2 regions of the Cryobacterium sp. TMT4-31 genome follow, and region 1 is predicted to be linked to the other one. Evidence: predicted binding sites of a transcription regulator. Region 1 holds the regulator's gene; the other holds the start of a gene.
The links. Region 1 encodes LexA, which represses DNA repair genes until DNA is damaged. Its sites were predicted from a motif close to TCGAACANNTGTTCGA; they were not measured.
Positions count from the first base shown of each region.

Region 1 (5,908 bases):
TGCCGACACCCGTGCCGGAATCCACTCCACGAAGGACCACTACTGATGACCATCACCGTCCCCGCATTCCCCACCGGAACGATCCTCGGCTACCCGAGGATCGGCCGCCGCCGCGAACTGAAGAAGGCCGTCGAAGCCTTCTGGGCCGGCCGGATCGACGCCGCTCAACTCGAAGCCACCGCGGCAGCCCTGCGCAACACCACCCGGGAGCGGCTCGTCGGCCTCGGGCTAGGCCGCAGCGACTCGTCGATTCCGGAGAGCTTCTCCTTCTATGACCAGGTGCTGGATGCGGCGGTGACCGTCGGCGCCATCCCCACCCGCTTCGCCGGTCTCGTCGACGCCGACGGTCACCTCGACCTCGCCGGCTACTTCACCCTGGCCCGCGGCGCCGGCGAGAACCTGCCGCTCGAAATGACCAAGTGGTTCGATTCCAATTACCACTATCTGGTGCCGGAAATCGGCCCGGAGACGAACTTCCACCTCGCCAGCGACCGCATCGTGCGGGAGTTCGACGAGGCCGTCGCCGCCGGCTTCCTCACCCGACCCGTCATCGTCGGTCCGGTCACCTTCCTGCTCCTGGCCAAGCCGAGCGAAACGGCCCCGGCCGGCTTTCACCCGCTCGATCGCCTCGACGACCTGCTGCCGGTCTACGCCACCCTGATCGAGCGCCTCGCCGCCGCGGGTGCAGAGTGGGTACAGCTGGACGAACCGGCCCTCGTCAGCGAGAGCATCGACATCCCGCGCGACCGTGCCCTCGCCGCCCTCGCCCGGGCCTACGACACCCTCGGCGGCCTCGACAGGCGGCCCGGACTGTTCGTGGCCGCGCCCTACGGCAGCCTCGACGACGCCCTACCCGTTCTGGCCAAGACCCCGGTCGAGGCCATCGGCCTGGACCTCGTGCGCGGAACGGTGCCCGCCGACGTGCCCGGCCTGGCCGACACCACCCTCGTGGCCGGCGTGATCGACGGTCACAACATCTGGCGGGGCGACCTCGAGGCGGCGTTCGACAAGGTGGCCCAGCTGGGCGCGCTGAGCGACCGGATCGCGGTCTCCAGCTCCACCTCGCTGCTGCACCTGCCGCACGACGTCACCGACGAGACCAAGCTCGGCGCCGACCTTACCGGTTGGCTGGCGTTCGCCGACCAGAAGATCGGTCAGGTCGCCACCCTCGCTCGCGGCCTCTCCGAGGGGCAGGCTGCCGTGCAGGCCGATCTCGACGCGGCCACCGCGTCGCTGGAGGCGCGCCGGGTCTCGCCCGGCGTGCGTGACGGCGCCGTGCGCGCCCGCCTCGACACCCTCACCCCGGCCGACTTCAGCCGCGGCGACTACGAGGCCCGCCTGGCCGCTCAGGATGCCGTGCTCGACCTGCCCCCGCTACCGACCACGACCATCGGCTCGTTCCCACAGACGAGTGATATCCGCCGCGCCCGCGCCCGCCTGGTCTCGGGTGAACTCGCATCCGCCGACTACCAGGAGCTCATGCGCGCCGAGATCGGCCGGGTCGTGCAGCTGCAGGAAGACCTCGGCCTCGACGTTCTCGTGCACGGTGAACCCGAGCGCAACGACATGGTGCAGTACTTCGCCGAGAACCTCGATGGCTTCACCGTCACCGAGAACGGCTGGGTGCAGTCCTACGGCAGCCGGTGCACCCGTCCGTCGATCCTGTGGGGCGACGTCCGGCGTCCGGCGCCCATCACCGTGGAGTGGTCCAGCTACACCCAGACCCTTACCGAGAAGCCGGTCAAGGGGATGCTCACCGGACCGGTCACCATCCTGGCCTGGTCGTTCGTGCGCGACGATCAGCCGTTGGGGGAGACCGCACGGCAAGTGGCGCTCGCGCTGCGCGACGAGATCGGTGACCTCGAGGCGGCCGGTATCCGGGTGGTGCAGGTCGACGAGCCCGCGCTGCGCGAGTTGCTGCCCCTGAAGAAGAAGGACCACGCCGACTACCTGGATTGGTCGGTCGGGTCGTTCAGGCTCGCTACCGCGGGGGTCGCCGACCAGACCCAGATCCACACCCACCTCTGCTACTCGGAGTTCGGGGTCGTCATCGACGCGATCCGCAACCTGGACGCCGACGTGACCAGCATCGAGGCCGCTCGGTCGAAGATGGAGGTCGTCGCCGACCTGCAGACCAGTGGCTTCGACCACGGCATCGGCCCGGGCGTCTACGACATCCACTCGCCGCGGGTGCCCGGTGTGGCCGAGATCACCGAACTTCTCGAGCGGGCCCTGCAATCGATCCCCGCTCGCCAGGTCTGGGTGAACCCGGACTGCGGACTGAAGACCCGCGGGTATGCGGAGACCGTGGAGTCCCTGCGCAACATCGTCGATGCCACCCGCGCAGTTCGGGCGACGCTGGTCTGACCTGGCCCGCCCTGACTACGCCGGCACAACACGAAGGCCCGACCCCTCGCGGGGTCGGGCCTGTTGTGTGCCTGGAGCGTTGCGGATCTAGACCGAACGCAACACCGCGACGACCTTGCCGAGGACCTCGGCGAAGTCACCCAGGATCGGCTCGAAGTTGGTGTTGCGGGGGAGCAGCCAGGTGTGGCCGTCGCGCTGTCGCAGCACCTTCACCGTGGCTTCGCCGTCGAGCATGGCGGCGACGATCTCGCCGTTCTCCGCGGTCTTCTGCTGGCGGATGACCACCCAGTCGCCATCGCAGATGGCGGCGTCGATCATCGAATCACCGACGACCTTGAGCATGAACAGCTCGCCCTTGCCCACCAGTTGGCGGGGGAGCGGGAAGATCTCGTCGATCTGCTGGTCGGCCATGATCGGGATACCGGCGGCGATGCGGCCGACGAGCGGCACCATCGCCGCATCACCCACCTGGATGCCGGACTGGTAGTCATCGGCGGCGCCTGGCGTGACCTCCTCTGAGGACTGAGGCAGCTCGATGAGCACCTCGAGTGCGCGCGGCCGGTGCGGGTCGCGCCGCAGGTACCCGCTCAGCTCGAGCTGGTGCAGCTGGTGGGTCACGCTCGACAACGAGGACAGACCAACGGCGTCGCCGATCTCGCGCATGCTCGGCGGGTAACCGCGGTCGCGAACCGAACGCTGGATGACGTCCATCACCGCGCGCTGTTTGTCGCTCAGGCTCTTGCGGCGTCGCGTGCCGCCCTTGTCCCGAGGTGTGCTCTGTTGTGCCACGTTGACGCTCCTCTGGTTAGTCGGTTCGGGCTGGTGCTGGTGGGGCTCGTGCTCGCCGGGCTGGTGCTCGTCGGGCTCATACTTCTCGGGCTCGGGCAGCAATGTCGGTGGTGTCTGTTTGAGTGCAGCTACCCGATCGAAACTGTAGCCACAGAGCAGCGGTTCGTAGACATGCATTCGAGTGTGTTGCGGAATCTGTCTCCATAATATCCGGAAACAGGGTTGATTGTTCGAACACTCGAAGATATATTCGGAACATAGATTCGCATCTGGCCCTCCCGGCCGAGGGCCAGATGCGTTACCAGGAGGTTTGACATGAGCGCAGCATATGCAGCACCGGACAACCACAGCCCGGCCACCCCGCCCACCACACACCTGCGGCTGACCCGCCGCGGGCGGGCCGTCTTCACGGCCCTCGCCGCAGTGCCCCTGGTACTCGGCGTCATCGGCATCGCCGTCAACGGCGGCATGGCCGCGGCAGAGGGCAGCGCGGGTATCGGCGCGGCCGCGTTCGACTACGTCACCATTGAGGCCGGCCAGTCGCTCTGGCAGCTGGCCGAGTCTGTCGCCCCCGGACAAGACCCGCGCGACGTGATCATCGACATCGTCAACCTCAACCAGCTGTCCTCCGAGGCCGTGCAGCCCGGCCAGCGCCTCGCCCTTCCCGCCGACTACTGAGCCGCTCAGCCCGAGCCGCTCAGCCCGAGCCGCTCAGCCCGAGCCGCTCAGCCCGAGCCGCTCAGCCCGGAGCCGATCAGCCCGGAGCCGCTCGCCCCGCCTCGGATACGAGGGGTCGGCCGCGGGCGCAACTAAGCTTGTTCGGGTGACCAGCCTCGACGACCTGCCCCTGCGTGCCAACCTCCGCGGACAAACCCCTTACGGAGCACCCCAGCTGCACGTGCCGGTGGCGTTGAACGTCAACGAGAACACCCACCCGATCCCGCCCGCGGTCGCCGCCGACATCGCGGAGGCCCTGGCCGAGGCGATCCTCACCGTCAACCGGTACCCCGACCGGGAATTCAGCCCGCTGCGCGACGCCCTCGCGGGCTACCTCGGTCACGGTCTCACCCGCGACAACATCTGGGCCGCCAACGGTTCCAACGAGGTTCTGCAGCAGGTTCTGCAGGCCTTCGGCGGGCCGGGCCGGTCGCTGCTCGGCTACGCGCCGACCTACTCGATGTACTCGATCCTCGCCTCCGGCACCGATACCCGCTGGATCCCCGGCGGCCGCGACGCCGACTACGAACTTTCGCCGGAGACCGCCGCCCGCTGGGTGGAGGAAACCTCGCCCGACATCGTCTTCCTCTGCTCACCGAACAACCCGACCGGCACCCCGTTGTCGCTGGAGACCATCGCGGCCGTCTACGACGCCACCCCCGGCATCGTTGTCGTCGACGAGGCCTACGCCGAGTTCGCACCGGACGGCACCGACAGCGCCCTCACCCTGCTGCCCGGCCGGGAGCGCCTGCTCGTGTCCCGGACCATGAGCAAGGCCTTCGCTTTCGCCGGCGTGCGGCTGGGCTACCTGGCCGCCGACCCGGCTGTCACGGATGCGCTACGCCTGGTCCGGCTGCCCTACCACCTGTCCGCCCTCACCCAGGCGGCGGCCATGGCCGCGCTCGCCCACACCGGTGAGATGCTCGCCATGGTCGACGACATCCGGGTGCAACGCGATCGCCTGGTGACCGAACTGACGAACCTCGGCTTCAGCCCACTGCGCAGCGGAAGCAACTTCGTGTTGTTCGGCGGAGTCTCCGACCCGCACGCGATCTTCCAAGCGCTCCTGTCCGAAGGCATCCTGATCCGCGACGTCGGTATCCCCGGCCACCTCCGGGTCTCGGCCGGCACCGAAGCCGAGACGAGCGCGTTCCTGGCCGCCATCGCACGGCTCCGCCCGATAGCCGAATAAACTAACGCCATGAGCAACGTCACGCCCTCGCCTCGCCGTGCCCACCTGCAGCGCGAAACGAGCGAATCGAGCATCGACCTCTCGATCAACCTCGACGGCACCGGGGTGAGCGACATCCACACCAGCGTGCCGTTCTACGACCACCTGCTCACGGCGTTCGCGAAGCACTCGCTGACCGATCTCACCGTGCACGCCAAGGGCGACATCGAGATCGATGTGCACCACACCGTCGAGGACATCGGCATCGTCCTGGGCCAGGCCATCAAGCAGGCCCTCGGTGACAAGGCCGGCATCTCCCGATACGGCGACGCCCTGGTGCCGCTGGACGAAGCCCTCGTGCAGGCCGTCGTGGACATCTCCGGTCGGCCGTACCTCGTGCACACCGGCGAGCCCGCCGGATTCGAATTCCACCTCATCGGCGGGCACTTCACCGGCTCGATGGTGCGGCACGTTTTCGAGGCCATCTCCTTCAACGCCGCGTTGACCGTGCACGTCACCGTCCTCGGCGGCCGCGACCCCCACCACATCGCCGAAGCCGAGTTCAAGGCCTTCGCCCGAGCCTTCCGCCAGGCCAAGGCCTACGACCCGCTGGTCTCCGGCATCCCGTCCACCAAGGGCGCACTGTGACCTCGGTCGTCGTCCTGGACTACGGCACGGGCAATGTGCACTCGGCCGTCAAGGCGCTCGAACTCGCCGGCGCCGACGTCACCCTCACCGGCGACCGCAAGCTCGCGCTCGAGGCCGACGGACTCCTGGTCCCCGGCGTCGGCGCGTTCAGCGCCGTGATGGCGGCGCTGAACGACGCCCACGGCGGCGACATCATCGACAAGCGCCTCTCCGGCG
Region 1 covers NZ_SOGI01000049.1:2,229-8,136, reverse strand. The annotation lists gene E3T19_RS11440 (methylenetetrahydrofolate reductase) at 1-46, shown strand, start outside; gene metE (5-methyltetrahydropteroyltriglutamate--homocysteine S-methyltransferase) at 46-2,367, shown strand; gene lexA (transcriptional repressor LexA) at 2,455-3,078, opposite strand; gene E3T19_RS11425 (LysM peptidoglycan-binding domain-containing protein) at 3,472-3,834, shown strand; gene E3T19_RS11420 (histidinol-phosphate transaminase) at 3,980-5,065, shown strand; gene hisB (imidazoleglycerol-phosphate dehydratase HisB) at 5,075-5,692, shown strand; gene hisH (imidazole glycerol phosphate synthase subunit HisH) at 5,689-5,908, shown strand, end outside.

Region 2 (5,908 bases), on a different contig from region 1:
ATCCGCCGGCACCAGGACGTTGCGGCGGGTGGCGGCGACAATCATCACGATCGCGGCGGCCGCGGTGATCGCGGCGCCGGCCCAGAGCGGTGAGGTGTAGCCCAGGCCCACGCCGATGGTGATGCCGCCGATCCAGGCGCCGATGGCGTTGCCCACGTTGAACGCGGCGATGTTGGCGCTGGAGGCCAGGGTCGGAGCGGTGTCGGCGTAGAGCATGATGCGGGTCTGCAGCCCGGGAACCGTTCCGAAGCCGAAGCCGCCCATCAGCACGAGGGCAATCACGGTGGCGACGGGGTTCGCTGCGGTGAGGGCGAAGAGCGCCATCACCACCGTGAGTCCGATCAACAGCACCACCAGGGTGGGATCGAGCCGCCGGTCGGCGGCCTTGCCGCCGAGGATGTTGCCCACGAACAGGCCGGCGCCGAAGACCACGAGCAGCCACGGAACGGCCGCGCTGGAGAAGCCGCTCACCTCGGTGAGCGTGTAGGCGATGTAGGTGAAGGCGCCGAACATGCCGCCGAAGCCGAGCACCGTCACCACCAGGGAGAGCCAGACCTGGCTAGACCGAAAGGCGCGGAGTTCGCCGCGCAGGTTGCTGACGTGCGCGGTGTCGTCGGTGGCGCGGGGCACGAGGGCCACGATGCCAGCCAGGGCGAGCACGCCGATCACGGTGATCGCCCAGAAGGTGGCCCGCCAGCCGAAGCTCTGGCCGATGAAGGTGCCGAACGGCACGCCGAGAACGTTGGCGAGGGTGAGGCCGGTGAACATGATGGCGATGGCGCCGGACTTCTTGCTCGGCGGCACCAGGCTGGCGGCGACGACGGCGCCGATGCCGAAGAAGGCGCCGTGGCAGAGAGCGGCGATGATGCGGCCGAGCAGCATGATCGAGTAGCTCGGGGCGAGTGCCGAGATCAGGTTGCCGATGATGAAGAGCACCATCAGTCCCACCAGAACGTGTTTGCGGGGCAGCCGGGTCACCGCGGCGGTGAGCAGGATGGCGCCGACGGCGACGCTGAGGGCGTAGCCGGACATGAGCCAGCCGGCGGCGGCCTCGGTCACGGCGAAGTCGGCGGCAACCTCGGGCAGCAGGCCGGCGATGACGAACTCGGTCAGGCCGATCCCGAAGCCGCCGAGGGCGAGTGCGATCAATCCAATGGGCATGCGGAAATTCCTTCAAGGGTGCGGAGATGCGCGGGCCGTTGGTCGAGCCTGTCGAGGCCACGCGCTGGTAGTTGCAGGCGCGTCATAAATAATTGCACACGCTAGGTAAGTGCGCAAGCAACTACTTTTTGCGAGCAAGCGGATGCGTGGCCGGGCTGATCTGCTCAGGCCGCGTGCGCCGCGCAGGCCGGGGCGGCCACGGCCACGCAGTCCGGGCAGGCCACCAGCTGCTCCCGGCAGGACAGGTCCCGGCAGTTGAGCATGTTCTTGGTGCCCGCGCCGCAGACCTGGCAGTGGCCGAGAACGGTGGCGTGGCCGCTGAAATCCACCGACATTCGCTGGTCGAACACGTAGAGCGAGCCGTCCCAGAGCCCGTCGTCGCCGTAGGCCTCGCCGTAGCGCACGATGCCGCCCTCGAGTTGGTAGACCTCGCCGAAGCCACGGTCCTTCATCAGTGACGACAGCACCTCGCAGCGGATGCCGCCGGTGCAATACGTCACCACAGGCTGGCCCTTGAGGTGGTCGTACTTGCCGCTGTCGAGCTCGGCCGCGAACTCGCGGGTGTTCGCCACATCCGGCACCACGGCACCCCGGAACCTGCCGATCTCGGCCTCGAAGGCGTTGCGGCCGTCGAAGAACACCACGTCGTCGCCGCGTTCGGCCACGAGGGCGTGCAGTTCGGCCGGGGCCAGGCGGGTGCCGCCGCCCACGACGCCGCCGGCATCCACGGTGAGGGCCTCTGGCGAGCCGAAGCTCACGATCTCGTCGCGCACCTTCACCACCAGCCGAGGGAAGTCCAGGCTCGCCCCGGACTCGTCGAGGCCGGTTCCCTCACTCCACTTGAAGTCGATCTCCGCGAACGGTGCGTACTGACGGGTCTTGCGTACGTAGCGCTTGAGGGCGGGCAGGTCGCCGCCCACGGTGCCGTTCAGGCCGTCCTTCGAGATCAGGATGCGGCCGCGCAGGCCCAACGACTCGCAGAGGTCGCGCTGCCACAGGCGGATGGCTTCGGGGTCGCTGAGCGGAGTGAAGACGTAGTAGAGCAGGATCTTCGGAATGGCCACCCCCACATTTTAGGCGGCGGCGAGGGGCGCGAGGCGGCCCACGTAGGCTGAGCCAACCAGACCGCCACCAGATCCTTGGAGTGTGCATGACCACGATCGATCCCTTCGCCCGTTTCGGCGAGGTGCCCCCGTTCAACCTGACCAGCTCGGTGATGACCGACGGTGGCCCGCTGGCCGCCGCCCAGTACGGCGTCGGCGCCGGCGGTCAGGATGTCTCGCCCGACCTGCACTGGAGCGGCTTCCCGGCCGAGACCCAGAGCTTCGCACTCACGGTGTTCGACCCGGATGCCCCGACCGGTTCCGGGTATTGGCACTGGGCGGTTTTCAACATCCCCGCCGACGTCGACAGCCTGCCCACCGGTGCCGGAGTCGCGAACTCGGTGCTGCTGCCCGCCGGTGCCGTCGTCATGCCCAACGAGATCCGCCAGCCCACCTTCATCGGCGCCGCGCCGCCGCGCGGAACGGGCACGCACCGCTACCAGTTCGTGCTGCACGCCCTCGACGTTGCAGACCTCGGCGTCGACCCGCAGGCCACCCCGGCCGTGCTCGGCTTCAACGTGCACTTCCACACCCTGGCCCGCGCCGTGCTCGAGGCCACCGGAGTCGCCGGAGGCGCCGCCTAGCCGATCCCGACAACCCTCTATCTCCTCGGGCGGCAGTTCGCTCGTCCGTTGGCCATCCTCGACAACGTGCCCATTCCGTCGGTCGAGCCTGTCGGGACCCTCGCTGCCTGTCCGCTTTGGCTCAGAACTGTGTTCGATGTTTGCTCAAGTTTTTGTTGACATTTCCTCGCATATAAGTGCGATTCGTGAGAGAATGGGGGTATGGACGACGAGCTGGATAGTGGCTCCACCGCACCGACGGGAATGACTCCCACCGGGTCGAACCTGCACGACTGGAACACCGGTCTGGCCGGTCCGGATCCCTTCACCGGCCTGGATGCCGCCAGTCTGAGCGGCACTTCCGACACGAAGGCCGCCGCTGCCGCCGGCCCTGCGGCCGGCCCCGCGACGGGCTCGTCCCGGGCCGGTCGGGCCGGTCGGGGTCCGTCTAAGCCGCGGCCTGAGTGGCGGGATCCGGCCGAGTTGCTGGGGGTGCAGCGCGCGCATACCGGTGCGTTCGGTCAGAAGCTCCAGGCGTTGGATGATGCGGCGCGGACGGTGATGGCGGTGATGGGCTCCATTGACGTGAACGCCCTGAGCGACCCGGAGGTGGTCGCGTTGACGCAGATGGTCGAGCGCACCGGCCGGCCGGTGGACGCGGCCCGGGTGGCCACGGCGACCGTGGTGGGTTACCGGGCTCGTACGGGGTTGGGTTCCGAGTCGTTGGCGTGGCGGTTGGGCACCTCGCACCCCACGGATTTGCTGATTCGGTTGACGGGCATGTCGGGTCCGGAGATGAAACGACGCGTGGCCCTGGGTGAGAAGGTCGCACCGCGGATGTTGGGCGGCCTGGTGCTGGAGCCCGAGTTCCCGTTCGTGGCCGCAGCCTTGGCGGCCGGGGAGATCGGTCTTGATGCGGCCGAGAACATCGTGAAGGGCCTGGCCGACTACAAAGTGCACGGCCGCTTCGACGCGGACCAGTCGCTGGTGGACGGCGGTGAAGCCGAGCTGGTGGAGTCCGCGACCGGGTCCGTGTTCGCCCGCACCCCCGGCCCCGGCGACACAGCCGACGCCGACGCCACCGATCCCGTCTGCACGGGGCCGGTCCGGCGTCTGGGTGCGTCGGCGGGGTTCACGTTCCCGGCGGACCGGATTCGGGAGATGGCGGCGACGTGGCAGGCGGTGTTGAACCCGGACGGGGCCGCGCCCACCGCGGAGATACTGGAGGCCAAGTCCACGTTCTCGTTCGGCAAGCTCGCCCAGGGGTTGCATCCGTTGCGCGGCGGGGTGACGCCGGAGCTCAAGGGCATCATGCAGACCCTGTTCAACACGTTCCAGTCCGCGCGCAGCGCTCCCGCGTTCCCGTCCGCGGAGGAGCAGCAGCGTATCGAGGCCGGCGAACTGGTTCCCGGCGAGATCCTCGACGAGCGCGACGGCGGTCAGAAACGAGCCGACATTCTCCGCGGCATCCTGGTCCAGGTCGCCCAAGACCCTCGCACCCCGACCATGGGCGGGATGCCGCCGACGGTGATGGTGCACGTGAACGCGCACGACCTGCACACCGGGGTCGGGGTCGGCTGGATCGACGGCGTCGAGGGGCCGATCTCGATGAAGACGATCAACCAGATGATCGACAACGGCGGCTTCCGGCCGGTCTTCTTCGGCGGCACCGGCACCGTCCTCGCCCTCGGCGACAAAGTCCGCTGCTTCACGCCGCTGCAACGCAGGGCGATCACCGCCCGAGACGGCGGCTGCATCATCCCCGGCTGCACCTGCCCACCGCAATGGACCGAAGTCCACCACGTGCAGCCGTGGCAAAACGGCGGCCCCACCAACGTGAGCAACGGGGTGCTGCTGTGTTGGTATCACCACCACAACATCGACACCTCGGGGTGGCACATCCGCATGGTCCTGGGCATGCCCGAAGTCAAAGCACCCCACTGGATCGACCCCACCGGAACCTGGCGAAAACCACCCCAACACCGCGCCCACGACCCCAAATACCGCCGGCAAGACGAGTAGCCGCGGCTGATGCAAGGGGACGGTCGATTCGAGCCACGTGAGAGATTCTCAGGTCATCTCATGGTTGCGCGCCTATCTTCTACACGCGGCAAAAAACGATGCAAGCGCTACCAACGCCAGTCGGCACTTCGAAGCCGCTTCCGGTAGCGCCACGTCGGCAGTAAGGCACCATGTTTCACTCGTCCCCCCACTCCAGCACCAGCTTCGACCCCGCTGCCGGCCCCTCCGCGGACTCGCACCTCACGCACCGGGAAACCGGCCTGTCCAGGGTGCCGGTGTGGCTCTGGAAAGCGATCATGACGCGCATCGCGCCGGGCGAACTGCACAAGTTCAACGCCGACCCGATCGACGACGTCGACTACCACTTCGACCTTGACTACGTGGGCGACGGCATCCGTGATCACCGCCTCGACGTTCTCGTGCCGCACGAGCACCACGACGGTCACCCCGACAGCCACGACGTGACCACGCCACCGAGCCCGCTGCCCGTCTACATCTACTTCCACGGCGGCGGCTGGACCTCCGGCGACAAGGCGCCGCTCACCAAGTACGCCGCCAGCCAGGCGGTCGAGGGCATGGTGGTCGTCAACGCCAACTACCGCATGGCCACTCGATTCAAGATCGGCCACATGCTCGACGACGCCAACGCTGTGCTCACCTGGGTCCAGCGCAACATCGTCGAATACGGCGGAGACCCCACCCGCATCGTTCTCGGCGGCGACTCGGCGGGCGGGCACATCGCGGCCCTGCTCACCGCCGCGGCCAACGACGACACCCTCGCCGCGCACTACAACCTCGACCTGCCGATCGAGGCCGGCCACCTGCGCGGACTCGTGCAGCACTGCAGTATCGCCGACTTCTCGGTCATGTTCGAGCGCGGCTTCGTGCTCAGCCTCAACTTCCTGCGGATGCTGCTCCCCGAACGCAGCCCCGGAATGTCTCTGCGCGACGCCGCCCGATTCCTCTCGCCCATCGAGTGGCTCGACAAGGGCTTCCCGCCGGTCTTCATCACGACCTCCGAGCGCGACTACTTCTACCGGGCCAACCTCAACTTCATCG
Region 2 covers NZ_SOGI01000017.1:5,886-11,793, reverse strand. The annotation lists gene E3T19_RS04345 (MFS transporter) at 1-1,161, opposite strand, end outside; gene E3T19_RS04340 (rhodanese-related sulfurtransferase) at 1,326-2,225, opposite strand; gene E3T19_RS04335 (YbhB/YbcL family Raf kinase inhibitor-like protein) at 2,312-2,848, shown strand; gene E3T19_RS04330 (HNH endonuclease signature motif containing protein) at 3,050-4,849, shown strand; gene E3T19_RS04325 (alpha/beta hydrolase) at 5,020-5,908, shown strand, end outside.
Region 2: a site for LexA is predicted at 2,970-2,985, ahead of E3T19_RS04330 (HNH endonuclease signature motif containing protein). Genes of this name have one in related genera too.